DNA from 3 places in the Nocardioides sp. OK12 genome. Region 3 is predicted to be linked to each of the others. Evidence: predicted binding sites of a transcription regulator. Region 3 holds the regulator's gene; each other region holds the start of a gene.
What was found. The regulator LexA, encoded in region 3, represses DNA repair genes until DNA is damaged. The targets are predictions, from matches to a motif close to TCGAACANNTGTTCGA.

Region 1 (6,328 bases), on a different contig from region 3:
GGGCTGGGCCGGGGGCTGGACCGGCTGGGGTGCGGGTCGCTGGGCCGGCTGGGGTGCGGGCCGGGAGGCCGGCTGCGGACGCGGCTGCACCGGCATCCGGCGGGTGGCGTCGGGCTCGGGCTCGCTGCCGGGGCTGCCGGGGCCGCCGTACAACCAGTTGAAGCGCTCTTCGTCGCTGTCCCCGCTTCCGGGCCGCTGTGCCATGCGCGGGAGGCTACCGTGCCGCCATGACCGCACCCCGCGCCTCGTCCTTCGCCCGCGTCTCGCTCGCGGTGATGACCTCCAGGGGCCAGGCCAACCTGCTGGGCAACATCCACGGCGGCGAGGTGGTCAAGCTGGCCGACTCCACGGCGGGCGCGGTCGCCCAGCGCCACAGCGGGGGACCGGCGGTCACCGCGGCCCTCGACGAGATGGTCTTCCTGCGCCCGGTGCACGTGGGCGACATCGTGCGCACCCTGGGCCAGGTCAACTGGGCGGGCCGCTCGTCGATGGAGATCGGGGTGCGGGTCGAGACCCAGCCCTGGAACGACCCGTCGGTCGGGTCGCTGCACGTCGCGTCGGCGTACTTCGTCTTCGTGGCCGTCGACGCCGACGGCGCCTCCCGGCCGGTGCCGGGGCTGCTGCCCGAGGACGCCGAGGACGAGCGCCGGCTGCGCGAGGCCGAGATCCGGCGCGCGCACCGCCTCGCCCGACGGAGCGAGATCGAGGAGGGTCGGCGCGGCGCACCGTCGTGACGGCTGGGACTGGTGATACTGCTGGGACGTACATGATCCGCCAGCAGGAAGGCATCTCGATGCCACCCGTCTCTTCCCCCCGGGTGCTCGACGGCCAGGAGGCCCCGGCACGCACCAGCGCCGCCGACCGCGCTGCTCGGGTGCGGTTCAGGCGCGCCCTGTCGTTGATGGCGATGACGCTGGTCGCCCCCGGCTCGGCGCAGCTCGTCGCCGGCAACCGCCGCGTCGGCCGACTGGCGCTGCGGGTCTGGCTGGTCGTCGTGGCCGTCACCCTGCTCACCGGGTTCGTGGTGCTGCTCGACCCGTCCCGGGCCGTGAGCCTGGGCTCGGAGGCGTGGCTGCTGCTGGTGCTGCGCACCGCGCTGCTGGCCGGGGCCGTGGGCTGGGCGGTGCTCTTCATGGACGCCTGGCGCCTGGGCCAGCCGCTGAGCCTCGGGCTGGCGCACCGGCGCGCCGCCGTCGGCGTCAACGGCGTGCTCTCGCTGAGCGTCGCCGGCGCCCTGCTCTTCGGCGCCCACCTGGTGGGCGTCCAGCGCGACCTGATCGTGACGATGTTCGGCTCCAGCGAGGTGGCCGGCTCCGCCGACGGGCGCTTCAACGTGCTGCTCATGGGTGGTGACTCCGGCGCCGGGCGCTGGGGCCTGCGCCCCGACTCCCTGACCGTCGCCTCGATCGACGCCACCACCGGCCGCACGGTGCTGGTCTCGCTGCCGCGCAACATGCAGGACTTCCCCTTCGCCGAGGGGTCGGTGATGGCCGAGCAGTTCCCCGACGGCTTCGACGCCGACTACCTCAACGGCGTCAGCACCTGGGCCCAGGACCACGCGGAGCTCTTCGAGGGCGACGAGGACGACACCGACCCCGGCATCGAGGCCACCGTCTCGGCCGTCGAGGGCATCACCGGCCTCGAGGTCAGCTACTGGGCGATGGTCAACCTCCAGGGCTTCAAGGACCTCGTCGACGCCGTGGGCGGGGTGACCCTCACCGTGCGCCAGCCGATCCCCGTCGGCGGCCTGGGCTCCGACGTCTACGACTACATCGAGCCCGGCACCCGCACGCTGACCGGCTTCGAGACGCTCTGGTACGCCCGGGCCCGCGAGGGCTCCGACGACTACTCGCGCATGGCGCGGCAGAAGTGCGTGATGAACGCGATGCTCCAGCAGGTCAGCCCCCAGTCGGCGCTGCAGAACTTCGAGAAGATCGCGCAGGCGTCCTCGGAGATGATCTCGACCAACTTGCCCGCCTCCGAGCTCGACCGGTTCATGGGCCTGGCGATGAAGGCGAAGGAGCAGAAGATGTCGACGCTCTCGCTGGTGCCGCCGATGATCAACACCGCCGACCCCGACATCGACCTCGTGCAGCGCAAGGTCGCCGCGGCCATCGACAAGGCCGAGGGCACCGCCGCGACCACGACGAAGGCGAAGAAGGAGCCGGCCGCCGGCACCCAGCCGGTGACCGGCGGGTCGGTGGGCTCGCTGTCGGAGGGCTACGCCGCCAACCAGGCCGGCGACCTGTCCAACGCCTGCTGAGCCGGCGGTCGGCGCCGGCGCCTAGCCTGGGGGCGATGTCCTCCGAACCGCGCACCGTGCTCGTCGTCGACGGCAACTCCCTGCTGCACCGCGCCTACCACGCCTCGGCGCGCAGCGGGTTCCGTGACGCGGCGGGCCGACCCGCGTGGGCGGTGCGCGGCCTGCTCTCGCAGCTGGTCGCGGCCGTCGACCGGGCGATGGCCGACGCGGTGGTCGTCGGGTTCGACGACCCCGCCTCGAGCGTGCGCCGCGAGCGGTGGCCCACCTACAAGGCGCACCGCACCCCCAAGCCCGACACCCTGGTCGAGCAGCTGGGCTCGGTGGGCGAGGTGCTGCGCGAGCTGGGCGTGGGCGTGGTGGTCCCGCCCGGGCTCGAGGCCGACGACGTGCTGGCCAGCGTGGCCGCCCAGGCGTCCGGGCTGGGGTGGCGCACCGTGCTGGCCACCTCCGACCGCGACAGCTTCGCCCTCGTCGACGAGCACACGCGGGTGCTGCGCATCCTCAACGGCGGCGTCGACGCCTCGCCCCTGCTCGACCCCGCCCGCCTCGCGCTGGTCACCGGCGTGCACCCCGAGCAGTACCTCGATCTCGCCGCCCTGCGCGGCGACGCCTCCGACAACCTGCCCGGCGTCGCCGGCTTCGGCGCCAAGACCGCCGCCAAGCTGCTCGCCGAGCTCGGCACCGGCGCCGACGCCCTCGCCGACGCCGCCGCCGGGGGCGAGCGGTGCCGCGCCGCGGTGGGCCCGGCCCGCGCCCGCACGCTGGCCACCGACGAGGCCCGCGAGCGGTTCTGGCTCAACCGCGAGGTGATGGCCATGGCGCGCACCGTCGACGTCGGGCTCGCCCCGGGCTCCGAGCCGCCGGGGCGGCTGCCGCTCGACGAGTCGGCCGTGCGCTCGGTCTTCGGGCGCCACGACCTCTTCGTCAACGGCGCCGTGCGGGCCCTGACCCTCGCCGAGCCCACCCCCGGCGCGCCCGAGCGCGACCGCACGACGTACGCCGACCCGCGCTGGCGCGCCGCCCCCACCCCCAGCCCGCCCCGCCTCGCCCCCGCCGCCCCCGCCGCCCCCGTCTTCTCCCAGGACACCCTCTTCTGACGGCCGAGCAGTCACTTTTGAACCTCCGACCGGTCAGTTCTGAACCCTCGACCGGTCACTTCCGCGCCTCGCGATCCAGGGTCGAAAAAATTTTCGATCTACCTGTGGAAAACGGGGTTTGACCTGGTGCTTTGTCGGTGGCGGCTGAGATACTTCACTCATGTCGACCACCGCCGCGCACCCCATTGGGAGTGCTGTCGCGCGGGCTCACGCAGTGCTGGACGAGGTCGCTGAGGTGTCGGCATGGGCGATGAGCCAGGGCGAGGCCGCCGAGGTGCTGGCGGAGGTCGCTCGGCTTGAGGCGCGATGGGTCGAGGTGCGCTCGCGGCTGCTGGAGCACGCCGATGCGGTGGCGGTGCAGGAGCGCAACGCCTCGCCGTCGTTGGCGGTGTGGCACTCGAACGTCACCCGGTCGACCAAGCGGGAGTCGTTCCGTCAGGTACGCCTGGCCGAGGGACTGGCGCGTCACGTGCTGGTGCGCGAGGCGTTGGGTCGTGGGGATCTGGTCGCGGAGCAGGCGTCGGTGATCTGTACGTCGTTGGATGCGCTGCCCGACGACCTCGACCCGGCGGTCCTCCGAGAGGCCACGACAGCGCTGGTCGAGTTCGCGCAGGTGCACGACGCGAAGGCGCTCAGGGTGCTGGGTCGCCGGGTGCTTGACGTGGTCGCCCCGGAGGTGGGGGAGGCGTGGGAGGCCGAGCTGCTCGATCGTGAGGAGCGCGAGGCGGAGAAGAGCTCGGTGTTCCGGATGCGTGAGGACGGCCAGGGCCGGATCAGGGGGTCCTTCACGGTGCCGCTGCTCGTGGGGCAGATGCTCGAGCGGGCGCTGCTGGCCTTCGCGGCCCCCAAGCACCAGGTCGCCACCCGTGTCGCCGGTGACGACCAGCGCGGCCAGGGCGGTTCGGAGGAGGCGGCGGTGCCCGTACGTCGTCCGACCGCGCAGCGCCTGGGGGCTGCGTTCGTGGAGCTGGTCGAGCGCCTCGATGCGGCTGGGCTTCCGCGGGCCGGTGGTGTGAACGCCACGGTGGTGGTGACGATGACGCTGGAGTCGCTGCAGGGTGGGTTGGCCGCGGCCACGCTCGACACCGGTGGGCGGGTGAGTGCTGCGACTGCGCGGCGGCTGGCGTGTGAGGCCGGGATCGTGCCGGTGGTGCTGGGCGGCCGGAGCGAGCCTCTCGACGTGGGGCGCAGCCAGCGGCTGTTCACGGTCCCGCAGCGGCTTGCTCTGGGTGTGCGTGACGGCGGGTGCACCGCGAAGGGGTGCGACGCCCCGCCTGCGATGTGCCACGCCCACCACGAGGACTTCTGGTGCCGGGACGGTCACACCAAGGTGGAGCGGGGGCGGTTGCTGTGCCCCTACCACCACCGACGCATCCACGACCCGGAGTACGAGACCGAGATCGGCGGGGACAACCAGGTCAGCTTCCACCGGCGCACCTAGAAGACACCCCCTGCAGCAACAAGACGCCGTACGCCGTGAACTGGCGCCCACTCGGCGTACGACAGGAACTGGCGCCGACTCGGCGTACCGCTGACGGTGACGTCCCACGGCGCACGGCGGGCGCGGTCCTTGCAGGGTCTCGACGACGCGCGTCGCTGGCGCTCCTTGCTGCTCGGCGAGCGGTGGGGGGCCGTAGGGTGTGGGCCGTGCCGAGCCCCAGCCCCGACCCTCGACGCGTGGTCGCGGTGGTCGTGACCTTCAACCGGTTGGGGCTGCTGCAGCGGCTGGTGGCGCGGCTGCGCGAGGTGCCGGAGGTCGACGAGGTGCTCGTCGTCGACAACGCCTCCTCCGACGGCACCGGCGCCTGGCTGGCCGAGGCGGCGGGCGGTGCCGGTACGCCGCTGCTGGCCCGCACGCTCGAGCGCAACGTCGGGGGAGCAGGCGGCTTCCACGACGGGCTGGGGTGGGCCGTCGAGCGCGACGCCGACCTGGTCTGGCTGATGGACGATGACGGCCTGCCCGAGCACGACTGCCTGGCCCGGCTGCTGGCCGAGGACGGGCTCGACTTCTGGGGTCCGCTGGTCGTCGACGAGGCCGACACCGACCGGTTGGTCTTCCCGATCCGGCTGCCCGGCGGCACCCGCGTGGTGCACCGCCTGGCCGACGTCGAGCGCGCCGGGGGAGCGCGGGGGCGCCTCGACGACATCGTGATCCCCTTCAACGGGGTGCTGGTGACCCGCGAGCTGGTCGAGCGGATCGGGCTGCCGCGCTCGGAGTTCTTCATCTGGGGCGACGACCACGAGTACCGCCTGCGCGCCGAGAAGGCCGGGGCCCGCATCGCCACCGTCACCGGCGCCCGCGTCCACCACCCCTCGGTCGGCGAGCTCGGCACCCCGATGATGGGCGGGCGCACCACCTACAACCACAGCCCCAGCGAGCTCAAGGCCTACTGCATGGCCCGCAACAACACCGTCAACCTGCGCGACTACCGCGGCTGGGCGCACGTGGCGATGTTCTGGGCCAAGACGGTCTGGTTCTACCTGCTCACCCGCCGCGACCCGGGCCGCGTCGTGCTCAGCGCCCGCGCCGCCCTGGCCGGGCTGCGCGGCGACTTCACCGGCCACGAGAGGTTCCTGCGATGAGCGAGACCACCCGGGAGACCACCGGCGTCGTCGTCGTCACCTTCAACCGCGCCGACCTGCTGGAGCGGATGCTCGAGGGCCTGGGCGCCCTCGACCCCGCGCCCGAGCTGGTCGTGGTCGTCGACAACGCCAGCACCGACCACACCCCCGACGTGCTGGCCGCCTGCACGCTGCCGGGCCTGCAGGTCGTGCGCACCGCCGAGAACCTCGGCGGCGCGGGCGGCTTCCACCTCGGCACCCGGACGGCGTACGACGCCGGCGTCGACCGGATCTGGCTGATGGACGACGACGTGCTGCCCGCCACCGACTGCCTGGGCGTGCTGCTGGCCGCCGACGAGGACTGCCTGATGGCGGTGCGCGAGGACTCCCACGGGCGGCTGTGCGA
Region 2 (6,328 bases), on a different contig from region 3:
TTCCCGCCCAAGGACGAGGCCGGCGAGACCCAGCTGTGGGACGCCGTGCGCGCCCTCGAGCCCTACCGCCCCACCTTCGTCTCGGTGACGTACGGCGCCGGCGGCAGCAGCCGCGGCACCACGGTGCGCCTGACCGGGCGGATCGCGCGCGAGACCTCGATGCTGCCGATGGCCCACCTGACCTGCGTGGGCCACACCCGCGGCGAGCTCGAGCAGATCCTCGACGAGTACGCCGCCGCCGGCGTGCACCACGTGATGGCGCTGCGCGGCGACCCCGAGGCCGGCCCCCGCGCCGAGTGGACCTCCACCGAGGGCGGCCTCGACCACGCCGACGAGCTGGTCGAGCTGGTCGCCGCTCGCCGCGAGTTCCGCATCGGCGTGGCCGCCTTCCCCGAGCGCCACCCCTCGTCGGCCTCGCTCGAGCAGGACGCCGACGTGCTGGCCGCCAAGGCCCGGGCGGGCGCGGAGTTCGCGGTCACCCAGATGTTCTTCCGCGCCTCCGACTACTTCTCGCTGGTCGAGCGGGTGCGGGCGCGCGGCGTCGACCTGCCGATCCTGCCGGGCATCATGCCGATCCTGAACCTGCAGGCGATCCGCCGCCAGGGCGAGCTGATCGGCACCGACGTGCCCGCCGACGTGGTCGAGCGGATCAGCGCCCACGAGGGCGACCCGGTCTCGATGCGCGCCGAGGGCATCACCCAGGCCGCCGAGCTGTGCCAGGAGCTGCTCGACGGGGGAGCGCCGGGGCTGCACTTCTACACCCTGAACAGGTCGAAGGCCACGCGCGAGATCTTCGAGAAGCTCGACGTCACGCCCTGACGGGCGGGTCGGGTCAGGCGGGCCCGACGCGCTGGGCCACCAGGGCCGCCGAGAGCCCCACGAAGGGCAGCCCCGAGCCCGGGGTCGCGTGCGCGCCGGCGGCGTACACGCCGGGCACGGGCGTGTCGGGGCCGAGCCGGCGGCGCACCGTCGAGCGGCCCTGCCACAGCACGCCCAGGGGGGAGCCGCCCCACGCCTCGACGAGGTCGCGGGGCGAGCGGTCGACCCGGGTGACGACCTGGGCGCGCACGTCGATGCGGTGCCGGGCCAGCGCGAGCAGCACGTCCTCGGCCAGGCGGCCACGCCCCTGCACCGTCCACGCGGCGCCGCCGTCGGGCGCGCTGCCGCCGGTGCGCACCACCAGGCCCGGGTCGCCGTGCAGGACCAGCTCGTGGGGCACCTCCGGCAGGTCGCCGACGAGCCCGACGTGGCAGACCACCGGTGGGATGGCCGGCATCGTGCGCTTGACGAGCTCGGCGAGCGCCGGCAGGCGGCGCGGGTCGATGGCGCAGACGACCACCTCGGCGTCGACCTCGCCGGCGTCGGTCCTGACCGCGACGGCGCGCCCGCCGCGCACGACCACGTCGTGCACGCTCGTGCCCAGGCGCACGTCGACGCCGCGGGTGCTCATCCGCCCGGCCAGCACCTCACCCACCTTCGCCATCCCGCCCGGCACGGTCCAGGAGCCGAAGCGCTGCTCGAGGTAGGCCACCAGACCCATCCAGGCCGGCACGTCGCGGGGGGCGTGGCCGTCGGCGACGAAGGGGTGCGCGGCCACGTCGCGCAGCCGGTCGTCCTTGAGCGTGCGGCGCAGGCGCCGCTGCAGGCTCTCGCGGGAGTCGAGGCGCTCGCGCAGGTCACGGGGCAGGGCGGTGCGGTCCCAGGGCTCCTCGAGGTAGCCGCGGCGCAGCACCTCCCAGTCCTCGGTGTAGGCCGCGACGTGGTCGAGCCAGCGCTGCCCCTCGCCGGGGGACAGCTCCTCCACGGCCCGCAGCTGCGCCGAGCGCGACCCGCCGGGCAGGGCGAGCTCGGAGCCGTCGACGAAGCGGTGCGTGCGCACGGTCTCCAGCGGCACCAGCTCCAGCTCGCGCTCCAGCGGCCGGCCGGTCTTGCGGAACAGGTCGCGCAGCACCGCCGGCAGCAGGGTCGAGGTCGGCCCGGCGTCCCACCGGTAGCCGTCGGCCTCGACCGAGCCCAGGGCGCCGCCCAGGGTGTCGCCGCGCTCGAGGAGGGTGACGTCGTGGCCGGTCTTGGCCAGGCGGGCGGCCGTGGCGAGGCCGGCGTACCCGCCCCCGACCACCACGACCCGCGCCACGCGCACACCCTAGGGGGTCGTGCTCCTAGGCGGGGCTCTCGACGTCGACCACCTCGGCGCCGGTGAGCTCGAGGAGCTCGCCGAAGGAGGTGGAGAAGACCGCCGCGGGGTGGCCCGCCGCCGCCCACACGACCTCGTGGCGCGCCAGCCACTCGTCGAGGTACGTCGGCACCGGCGCGGGGTGGGCGAGCGGGGAGACCCCGCCGATCACCTGCCCGGTGTGCTCACGCACGAAGTCCGGGCTGGCGCGCGAGAGGCGCTCGACCCCGATGCGCTCGGCCACGGCGCGCACGTCGACCCGGTGCGCGCCCGAGGTGAGCACCAGCACCGGCGTGCCGCCGGCGTCGAAGAGCAGGCTGTTGGCGATCGCGCCCACCTCGCAGCCGAGGGCCTCGGCGGCCAGTGCCGCGGTGTGGACGGCGTCGGGGAGGACCACGACCTCGCCCCGGCCGCCGCGGCGGACCAGCTCGGCGCGGAAGGCCGCGATGCCCGGGTGCTCGGTGCTCATGGCTGCGACCCTAGAGTTCGCTCGGAGATCGTGCACGAGGGATCACGCACGAGACCAGGCTCCAGATCACGCACGAGACCACCCACGAGAGGGCCGTCATGGACGACCGGCTGGAACGACCGCGCGCACTGAGGCTGTGCCTGCAGCTGCACCTGGTCCTGCTGGCGCTGGGCACGCTGACCGTCGTGCTGACCGCCGTGCTGCGCGACGACCTGGTGCTCAACTGGGCGCGGGGGCACCGCTCGGCCGGCGAGATCCTCGAGCGGCAGGGGCTGGACTACCTGATCGAGGAGCAGCCGATCGCGGTCCCGCAGTTCTTCCCGGTCGCGGCGGTGCTGTTCGTGGTGATGGCGATGCTCATCGGGGTGCTGATGGTCTTCTTCCGCAACGGCCACCACTGGGCGCGGGTCTGCCTGGCGGTGCTAGTGGTGATGACGGCGGTCGCGACGCTCAGCGGCATCCGGGTCGAGCCGCCGCAGGTCTTCGTGGTGCTCAGCTACCTCTCGCTGGTCGTCGAGGTCGCGATCCTCGTCACGATGTTCCACCCCGACACCGACCGCTACCTCAGCGCCACCCGCGAGCGGATCGCCGCCTCCTGAGGCTCTCCCCGGCCCCGTCCACAGGGGTCCGTCACGACCCTTGACCCACTGTCGGTGGGGGCGTGTACCTTGGGACCAAGTTCGAACACAGATTCGAACACGCTCCCGGCGGGGGCGACCTCGACCCCGCCCCCGTCGGGGGTTCCAGGCGGACCTGGCGCCCCGGCGCCGGAGAGGTGGCAGTGGTGGAGCTGATGCGACGGTACGACGAGCCCGTCGAGGTCCGGTGCGGCGTGCTGGCCGGCACCGAGACGACGGTCCCCGAGCAGTTCCTGTGGCGCGGACGGCTCTGGAAGGTCCGCTCGGTGCTCGAGCACTGGGTGGAGACCGGCGAGTGGTGGCGCCACGCCGGGGTGCGTGCGGTGCTCGGCTCCGAGGAGCCGGCCGACGCCTCCACCGCCGAGCGGCCCGCCCGGCCCCGCCCGCTGGAGGAGCTGCTCGCCGAGCGCGCGGTCTGGCGGGTGGAGGCCGGCCGGGGTGCCGCGGTGCGCGGCGCCGAGGACACCGGCGGGGTCTTCGACCTGGCCCTCGACGTCGACGGCGGGCGCTGGCAGCTCGTCGGCTGCGCGGACTGAGGGTGGTGGCCACGATGGCGCGCACCCGCACCCCTGCCGCGGTCCCCGCACCGCACCCGCAGGCCCTCCCGGCGACCACGCACTCCTACCTGGCCCGCGCCGCCGAGTCGTTGAGCGAGGCGATGGCCACGCCCGAGGTCCCGGCCCGCTACGCCTGCGCCCACGTCTCGGCGCTGCGCTCGGCGGCCGCCCTGCTCTCGGCGCGCGCACGACCGGCCGGGCCGCGGCGCCGCCCCCAGAAGAACGCCTGGGTGCTGCTGGCCGAGGTCGCGCCCGAGCTGGGCGAGTGGGCCACGTTCTTCTCCGCGGGCGCGGCCAAGCGCGCGGCCGCCGAGGCCGGCTCGACGCGCGCCGTCACCGAGCGCGAGGCCGACGACCTGGTCCGCGACGCCGACCGGTTCCTGGCCGTGGTCGAGCAGTGCCTCGGGCTCGTGCCGCACCCGCCGGTCCAGGAGCGCATCGCGCGCGCCGGGTGAGGCAGGCTGCTCCCATGGCCCTCTCGCCCGCCCTGCGCCCACCGCGGCTCGCTGCCGTCCTCCTCGTCGGGGTCCTCGGGGTGCTCCCGGCCTGCGCGGGCGCCGACGACGCGGCGCGGCCGGGGGAGGGCGGGACCGCGCGCAGCACCCTGCTCGGCTCCGGCTCGGAGGCCGCGAGCCAGGCGCTGGAGGGGGCGGTCGATGTCGCGCAGGCGCTGACGATGCCCGACGGTGCGTCGTTGCGGGTCCGCGGCCACCTGGTCGGCCAGCCCACCGCGCCGGGCACCGTGGTGCGCGGCTCCTTCCCCGACGACCTGGCGCTCGCGGTGGCCGACGACCCGCAGGAGCGCGACCCCTCCCGGATGCTGCTGGTGCAGCTCCCCGAGGAGCTGCGCGGCACCTGGGGGCTGGCCTCCCACCCCGCGCTGCTGGGCGCGGAGGTGGTGCTGGACGGCGAGCGGGCGGCGTACTTCTCGGCGCCGGGGCTCAAGCGGGTGACCGCGGTCGCGCTGGTCGACGCGGCGGCGCCGAGCGGTCCCGGCGCGCCGGCCCCGACGGACCTGCCGGGTGGGCTGCCGAGCGACCTGCCGGCCGAGCTGGTCGGCTACTACGCCGACGCGGAGGGTCGCACCGGCGAGGACCTCGCCCGGGCGCTGCACGAGATCATCTCCACCGACGTCGACCGGCTGCGCTACGACGAGCTGTGGGAGGCCCTGCGCGACACCGACGCCGACCCCGACGCCCCCGGCCGGGTGATCGAGCTCTACACCGGCGACAGCGTGCCGGGCGAGGCGAACGGCGGTGACCCCGACGAGTGGAACCGCGAGCACGTGTGGCCGCAGAGCCGCGGCGGCTTCGGCACCAGCGCCGGGCCGGGCACCGACCTGCACCACGTCCGCCCGGCCGACGTGAGCGTCAACGCCGACCGCTCCAGCCTCGACTTCGACGACGGCGGCAGCCCCCAGGGCGAGGCCGACGACACCTACCGCGACGCCGACTCCTGGGAGCCGCGCGACGCGGTGAAGGGCGACGTGGCCCGGATGGTGCTCTACATGGCGGTGCGCTACGAGGGTGGCGACGGGTACGCCGACCTCGAGGTCTCCGAGGAGGTGGGCCGGCGCGACCTCGACGCGCTGGGCTACCTGGGTCGGCTCTCCACGCTGCTGCGCTGGCACGAGCAGGACCCGCCCGACGCCTTCGAGCGCGCCCGCAACGACGCGATCCACGAGACCTGGCAGGGCAACCGCAACCCCTTCGTCGACCGGCCGGAGTGGGTCTCCGCGATCTGGTGAGGGGTGGGTTGGCGCGCATGGCGCGACGGGGTTAGGCTGGCGCCTTCTCGAACATGAGTTCGAGAGATTCTTCGTCAGGGTCGAGCCGACGCGAGAGGTGGTCCGACCCGTGCCCGACCCGTTCCCGCACCTGCACGTCGCCTCGGGCTACTCCCTGCAGCACGGCGCCTCGCTGCCGCACCTGCTGGTGCAGCGCGCCGCCGACCACGGCATGGACCTGCTGGCGCTCACCGACCGCGACGGCACCTACGGGGCGGTGAAGTTCGCCAAGGCGTGCCTGCAGGCCGGGATCAGCCCGGTGCTCGGGGTCGACCTGGCCTACCGGCCGGGCAGCCCCGGGGCGTCGGCGCCCGTGCCGGGGCGCGGGCGCACCCCGGTGCGGGGCGGCGCCTTCCGCGACCCGCGGCTGCCGCGGGTCACCCTGCTGGCCCACGCCGCCGGGCCCGGCGGCGGACGGGGCGGCTGGGCCGCGCTGTGCCGGGTGCTCTCGACCACCCACCTCGCCGGCGAGCGCGGCACCCCGGTCCTGGACCCCGAGGCCCCCGAGGTCGCGGCGCTGCTCGCCTCCGGCGACCTGGTCGTGCTGCTCGGCCCGGCCTCCGAGGTCGGGGCCGCCGCGGCCCAGCGCCGCCGCGACCACGCCCGCGCCGCCCTGGAGCGCTGGAGCGCCCTGGTGCCCCGCGAGAACCTGCAGGTCGAGGTGGTCTCGCACCGCGTGGCCGGCGACGGCCCCGGCTCGACCCG
Region 3 (6,328 bases):
CCACCGACCCGGCGGTGGTCCGCAAGGCGCTGGCCCGCCTGGCCGCCTCCGCGAAGGACGCCTGAGCGCCCCCGCGGCGCCGCGGGACGTCATACGGGCGGGACGTCATCGAGCCGACGGCTCGTATGACGTCCCGCGCCCGCGCCTAGAGCCGCGGCTTCCCGTCGTACCCGCCCCGGGGCGGCTTGAGCCCGAAGAACGCCCCGACGGTGGGGGCGACGTCGGTGGTGCGGGCGTGGCGCGGCGAGACCTTGCCGGGGGTGACCGCGCGGTGCCCGCCGCCGATGAAGAACGGGATCGCGCGGGTGGCGGGGTGGCCGTGGTTGCCGGGGATCGGGTTGGAGTAGACGTCGGGGTCGCTGAAGCGCCAGCCGGCCTGGCAGAAGACCACGACGTCGCCGGACTCGGGGCCCAGGCGCAGCCAGTCGGCGCGGCGGTCCCAGGCCTTCAGCACCCCGGGCACGTCGGAGGCGATGCGGCGGATGCGGCGCACGGCCTTGTCGCGCTCGGAGCGCGGGCCGGTGAAGTAGACCAGGTCGGCGCCGCCGTTGTCGGCGATCACGAACCGGTCGGCCAGGAACGGGTCCTCCGAGAGCGGTCCCTGCAGCGAGACGATCCGGTCGGGGTAGGACCAGTCCATCGAGTGGTCGGCCAGCACGATGACGATCGAGTGCTCCCAGCGCCCCGAGCTCTTCAGCTCGGCCACGAAGTCGCCGACGAGCCGGTCGGTGTTGACCAGCGCCAGCTTGCGCGCGGCCTCGAGCGTGGTGGGCCCGGTGAGGTCGGTGTGTCCGAGCCGGTCGACGTCGCCGAGGTTGACGAAGACCAGGTGGGGGTCGAGCTCGCCGATCATGTCGAGGGTGGCGCGCATCGTGAAGTCGTCGGGGGCGTGCCCCGAGATCGGGACGATCGGGAACGGCTCCCAGCGGTGCGTGGCCCGCTCGCCGAAGATCCCGTAGAGGTACTCCTTGCTCAGCACCGTGCCGGTGGTCAACCCGCGCCTGTTGAGCCGCTCGATGACGGTGGGGAAGCGCAGGTCGGAGGGCTGGTCGAGGGTGCGGATCTCGCCCAGCGCCCGGTCGTAGACCGCGTTGGCCGGCACGCCGCTGCGGTCGGGGCGCACCCCGGTCATCATCATCGTGTGGTTGGGGATGGTCTCCATCACCGGCATCGAGGTGGCCCGCGGGTGGTGCACCCCGCCCTCGCGCAGCGCGAGCAGGTTCGGCGTCAGCCCGCTGTCGATCTCCTCGGGCCGGCAGCCGTCGACGACCAGCACGTAGGCCCGCTTGCGGGTCGAGGCCCGCGCCGCGAGCGCCGCCGGCTCGAGCCCGGCCACGGTCGAGAACGCCAGGCCCGAGGCCGCCGCGGTCAGGACCGTGCGCCGACCGGCGCGGATCTCACCGAGGCCGCGGGCGAAGGGGGCGGGGCCGGCCGCGTCGCAGTGGCCGCTCGTCGGGTCGCACATCAGCGGTCTCCTACGGGGGTGCTCACGCGCTGCACCGTGCCGGTGCCGGCCAGGGTGCGGAACGACGCGTCGTGGGTGGCGGTGGTCTGCTGGTCGTCGCGGGCCCCGATGACGTACCAGTCCATCTGGGTGCGCTCGGCGGTGATGTCGAGCACCGAGAAGCCGTGGTCGTCGAAGTTCAGGTACTTGATGTGGCGGTTGTTGGCCTTGATCGCGGTCTCCACCAGCGGCGTCAGCGCCGGCTGGCCGGTGATGTCCTTGAGGTTGTTGGAGGTCACCGAGGAGCACACGAACTCCACGCCCACCGAGTCGCCGAGCAGCGGGTAGAGCGAGGTGTCCATCGGCAGGTCGCAGGCCCACCCCGAGTGGATGTCGCCGGTCACGAAGACCACGTCCTTGACCTGGTGGTCGTCGATGTGGCGGAAGACCTCGCGGCGGTCGGCGGTGTAGCCGTCCCACTGGTCGACGTTGTACGGCGAGCCGTCCTGGGGCAGCAGCCCGGTGACGTCGTTGACCGGGTCGACGAGCTCGTTGGGCAGATCGGCGAAGGTGACCGGGGCGATCATCACCGGGTTGCCGACGACCTTCCACTGCGGGGCGTGGTTGCCGCGGGTCAGGGAGTCCTTGAGCCACTCCATCTGCCGGTTGCCGGTGATCGAGCGCGCCGGGTCGTTGACCTCGGCGTCCACCAGCGGGGTCGCGACCTGCTGGGACCGGTAGGTGCGCAGGTCGAGCATGCTGACCTCGGCCAGGTCGCCGAAGCGCAGGCGGCGGTAGAGCCGGGCGCCGTCGCCCAGCGAGGCGGTGCCGTCCATACGCACCGGCATCCACTCGTCGTACGCGCGGTGGGCGCGGGCGCGCCGCTTGAGGTAGTCGCCCTCGGAGTCGTCGTGGTTCTCGGCGTTCTTCCTCCACTGGTCGTTGGTGACCTCGTGGTCGTCCCAGGTCACGATCCAGGCGTACCGGGCGTGCAGGGCCTGCAGGTCGGGGTCGGTCTTGTACTGCGCGTGCCGGCGGCGGTAGTCGGAGAGCGAGACCATCTCGCGCGCGGGGTCGTGCGGGCGGATGTCGACGTTGTCCTGGCCCATGCCGTACTGGCCGGGTGCGTACTCGTAGAGGTAGTCGCCCAGGTGCAGCACCGCGTGCAGGTCGTCGCGCTCGGCGAGCAGCCGGTAGGCGCTGAACCAGCCGGCCTGCAGGTTGGCGCAGGACACCACGCCGAAGCGCAGGTTGTCGGGCGTGGCGCGCTTGGCCGGGGCGGTGCGGGTGGTGCCGACCGGGCTGCGCTGGCCGCGCGCGGTGAAGCGGTAGTGGTAGACGGTCTCGGGCTGCAGGCCCGTCACGTCGAGCTTGACGGTGTGGTCGCGCGCGGCGCTGGTGACGAAGCGGCCACGGCGCACGACGTTGCGGAAGCGGCGGTCGGTGGCGACCTCCCAGCGCACGCCCACCCGCGGGCCCTTGCCCGAGCCGGGGGTGGCGGCCCTGGTGGGGGTGACCCGGGTCCAGATCAGCACCGCGCGCGGCAGCGGGTCGCCGGAGGCCACGCCGTGGGCGAAGACGTCGTGGCGGGCCTTCGCAGCGACCGCGTGCGGGCTCGCGAGCACGCCGGCGCCGGTGATGGCGGCGCCGCCGGCCCCGACGGCACTGGCGGCCAGGACCGTACGGCGTCCGAGGGCGGCGAGGCGGGCCCGCTCGGCGTCGGCGGGGCGCACGGCGTCAGCGGCGGTGGTGGGGGTCAGTGGTGGGGTCACGCCTCATCCAACGACACACCGCCGTCCACGTGACGTGGACGGCGGTGTGAGCACCGTCTGTTCACCGTCGGTTCGGTCTCCCGACGGGCGGGTGCGGGGCCTCAGAGGCTGCGCAGCACCGCGGTGACGACCCCGAGGATCGAGGCGTGGGTGCCGTCGATCGGCTCGTAGGCGTCGTTGTGGGGCAGCAGCCAGACCTTGCCGTCCTTGCGCTGGAAGGTCTTGACGGTGGCCTCCTCGCCGATCAGGGCGGCGACGATCTGGCCGTTGCTGGCGGTCTGCTCCTGGCGGATCACCACGTAGTCGCCGTCGCAGATCGCGGCGTCGATCATCGAGTCGCCGGAGACCTCGAGCAGGAAGAGCTGGCCGTCGCCGACCAGCTGCTGGGGCAGCGGGAAGACGGCCTCGACCCGCTCCTCGGCCAGGATCGGGCCACCGGCGGCGATCCGGCCCACGACCGGCACGTAGGAGGCCTGCGGCATGGTGTTGCCGATGTCGGTCTCGTCGACCGAGCTGTCGTCGGCCGAGGAGATCGCCTTGCGGCGCGCCATCAGCTCGGGCAGGAAGACCTCGAGGGCGCGCGGGCGGTGGGGGTCGCGCTTGAGGAAGCCCTTCTCCTCGAGCACCTTGAGCTGGTGGGAGACGCTGGAGGTGCTGGTCAGGCCGACGGCCTGGCCGATCTCGCGCATGCTCGGCGGGTAGCCGCGGGTCTCGATGGCCTCCTTGATGCACGCGAGGACCTTGATCTGGCGCGGCGTCAGGCCGGTCGCGTCGGGAGGGCCGTCGGGCAGCTCCGCGACCCCGCGCTTGCGGGGGCCGCTGTTCTTGGTGGCCATCGTGTGCCTTTCGTGCGCGAGGCCCGAGCCGGGGAGTCCGCTCGGATGGGTCGTGGACCCACGCTATCGCCGCGCGGGCCCGACTTCAAACATCTGTTCGAAGGGCGTGTCGCGCTCGTGGAGGCGGCGACGGGCTGCTCCGGAGTGACGTCGGGGATCTCGAACAATTGTTCGCTGCACCCCTTGCGCGGCTCGAACACCTGATCTAGTCTCGCTCATGTGTTCGATCGAACACCTGGTCGAAGCAGGATCTCGACCGGGACTGTCGGTGGCTGTCCGTAGACATCTCCCTGACCGAGCACGACGACGACCACCCCCTTCCCCAGGAGGTCCCGATGAGCACCATGACCCTCACCGCCGCCCCGGCCCCGATCCGCCTCGGCGCCGTCCGCGCCACCCGCCGTACGACGCCGGGCTCGCTGCGGCTGACCCGCCGCGGCCGGCTCGCTGTGCTGGCCGCGGGCCTGCTGCTCGTCGCCCTGGTGGGCGTCGTGCTGGCCGGCGTCTCCGTTGCCACCAGCGAGAGCGGCACCGCCCCGGCGACCGAGACGATCACCGTCGGCGTCGGCGACACGCTGTGGGCCATCGCCGCCGAGCGCGCCGAGTCCGGCGACGTGCGCGAGGTCATCGAGCGCATCCAGCAGCTGAACTCCCTCGACGGTGGCCTGGTGGTCACCGGCCAGCGCCTGGTCGTCCCGGCCGGCTGAGGAACGGCCCGCGACCGCGCTGCGGTCCGGGCACGGCGGCCCCTGCGGCCGCCCACAGATTTCGTCGGTCGCCTCGACCCCGGCCGGCGAAACCAGGGGAAAGACGAGGGGCGGGCCCGCAGTGGGCCCGCCCCTCGCGCTGTGTCGGGCCCTGTCTTCCGCGTCCGGTGCGGGAGGCTGTCGTGGTGAGCGACGACGTCTTCGAGAGCAGGCTGGCCCAGCGGCAGGCGTGGTGCGAGGCGCCCTGGGGCCGCCTGCGGTTCGCGGTGGTGCGCGAGACGCTGCGCCGCCAGGTCGAGGCGCTGGAGGCCGACCTCGGGCAGCCGCGGGCGCTGCGGGTCCTCGACGTCGGCGGGGGCGACGGCCGCGACGCCCTGGGCCTGGCCGTCGCCGGCCACCACGTCACGGTCCTCGACCCGGCGCCCTCCTGGCTCGCCGAGGCCCGCCGCCGCGCCGAGTCCGCGCGGGTGGGGGAGCGGGTGGTGACCCTCGAGGGCTCGATCGACGACCTGAGCGGGGCCGGCGGCGGGTTCGACCTGGTGCTGTGCCACAACGTGCTGCACTACCGCCCGGCCGAGACCGGCGCGGCCGACGTACGACGTCTGGCGCAGGCGGCGCGGCCGGGCGGCCGGGTCTCGGTGATGGCGCCGAACCCCGCGGCGCGGGTGATCGGGCGGCTGGTGCGCGAAGGGCCGGAGGCGGCGCTCGACGAGCTCGGCCGCGACGACATGGAGTCGGCCACCTTCACCACGACCGCGCGGGCGGTGGCCCGCGACGAGGTCGAGGAGCAGCTGGTGGCGGCCGGGCTCGAGGTGGTGGGCCGCTACGCCGCCCGGGTCGCCAACGACTACGTCGCCGACGACGGCCTCAAGGTCGACCCCGACTTCTACGCGGTGCTGGAGCGCCTCGAGCTCGCGCTGTGCGACCGGGAGCCGTTCATCTCTCTCGGGGCGCTGTGGCAGCTCGTCGCCGCCCGCCCGGTGGGGGAGCCGGGGCCGCGGGGTCGCGGGTGAGGCCGAGCGCCCGGCCCAGGCGCGCGACGAGCATCAGGCCCACGAAGAGGCAGGCCACGGCCCCGACGGAGGCGAGGGCCAGGAAGAACCAGGCGGCCGACTCCCCACCGCGGGCCTGGGTGCCAAAGTCGATCGCGGCGTAGACCAGGTACCCCCAGGCGACCACCGCGGCGGTGACGGCCAGGGCCAGGCCGAGCAGCCGCGGCTGGAACGAGCGCTCCGGGCGGGCCGCACGGCGCGAACCGGCCCGCTTGCCGGCGGTGGCGGGAGCCGGAGTCGGCGCGCCGGCCACCTGCTCGTCCACCTGGCCGCCCGCCTCGCCGCTCACAGCGTCATTGTGTCCGACCGCACCCAGCCCCGGCGACCGGGTGTCGATACCGGTGCCGGCATCCGGCAGCCCCTCCGGCGCCGCTCGGCGCCACCCCTTCGGGGCGGTCCCGGTGCGCTGACCTGCAGCGATGCATCGAGTGTGATCTGGGTCGCAGGAAATTTTCGGGACGGCTTGCGCGGCTCGTGGTCCCGGGCGTACGGTTCCACTACATCTAGTAGTTACACC

Region 1: a site for LexA is predicted at 3,442-3,457, ahead of OCU29_RS10580 (HNH endonuclease signature motif containing protein). Genes of this name have one in related genera too.
Region 2: a site for LexA is predicted at 3,323-3,338, ahead of OCU29_RS03460 (DUF6504 family protein). Genes of this name have one in related genera too.

The regions. Positions count from the first base shown of each region.
Region 1 covers NZ_BNET01000004.1:1,956-8,283, forward strand. Annotated here, with positions in the region: gene OCU29_RS10560 (LCP family protein) at 1-204, opposite strand, end outside; gene OCU29_RS10565 (acyl-CoA thioesterase) at 228-734, shown strand; gene OCU29_RS10570 (LCP family protein) at 767-2,263, shown strand; gene OCU29_RS10575 (5'-3' exonuclease H3TH domain-containing protein) at 2,299-3,360, shown strand; gene OCU29_RS10580 (HNH endonuclease signature motif containing protein) at 3,611-4,801, shown strand; gene OCU29_RS10585 (glycosyltransferase family 2 protein) at 5,008-5,943, shown strand; gene OCU29_RS10590 (glycosyltransferase family 2 protein) at 5,940-6,328, shown strand, end outside.
Region 2 covers NZ_BNET01000001.1:698,504-704,831, forward strand. Annotated here, with positions in the region: gene metF (methylenetetrahydrofolate reductase [NAD(P)H]) at 1-819, shown strand, start outside; gene OCU29_RS03445 (NAD(P)/FAD-dependent oxidoreductase) at 833-2,134, opposite strand; gene OCU29_RS03450 (YbaK/EbsC family protein) at 2,160-2,642, opposite strand; gene OCU29_RS03455 (hypothetical protein) at 2,741-3,241, shown strand; gene OCU29_RS03460 (DUF6504 family protein) at 3,436-3,816, shown strand; gene OCU29_RS03465 (SAV_6107 family HEPN domain-containing protein) at 3,831-4,292, shown strand; gene OCU29_RS03470 (endonuclease) at 4,307-5,584, shown strand; gene OCU29_RS03475 (DNA polymerase III subunit alpha) at 5,694-6,328, shown strand, end outside.
Region 3 covers NZ_BNET01000002.1:538,182-544,509, forward strand. Annotated here, with positions in the region: gene OCU29_RS06730 (ATP-dependent DNA helicase) at 1-65, shown strand, start outside; gene OCU29_RS06735 (alkaline phosphatase family protein) at 146-1,465, opposite strand; gene OCU29_RS06740 (alkaline phosphatase) at 1,465-3,216, opposite strand; gene lexA (transcriptional repressor LexA) at 3,318-4,052, opposite strand; gene OCU29_RS06750 (LysM peptidoglycan-binding domain-containing protein) at 4,388-4,759, shown strand; gene OCU29_RS06755 (methyltransferase domain-containing protein) at 4,945-5,772, shown strand; gene OCU29_RS06760 (hypothetical protein) at 5,696-6,100, opposite strand.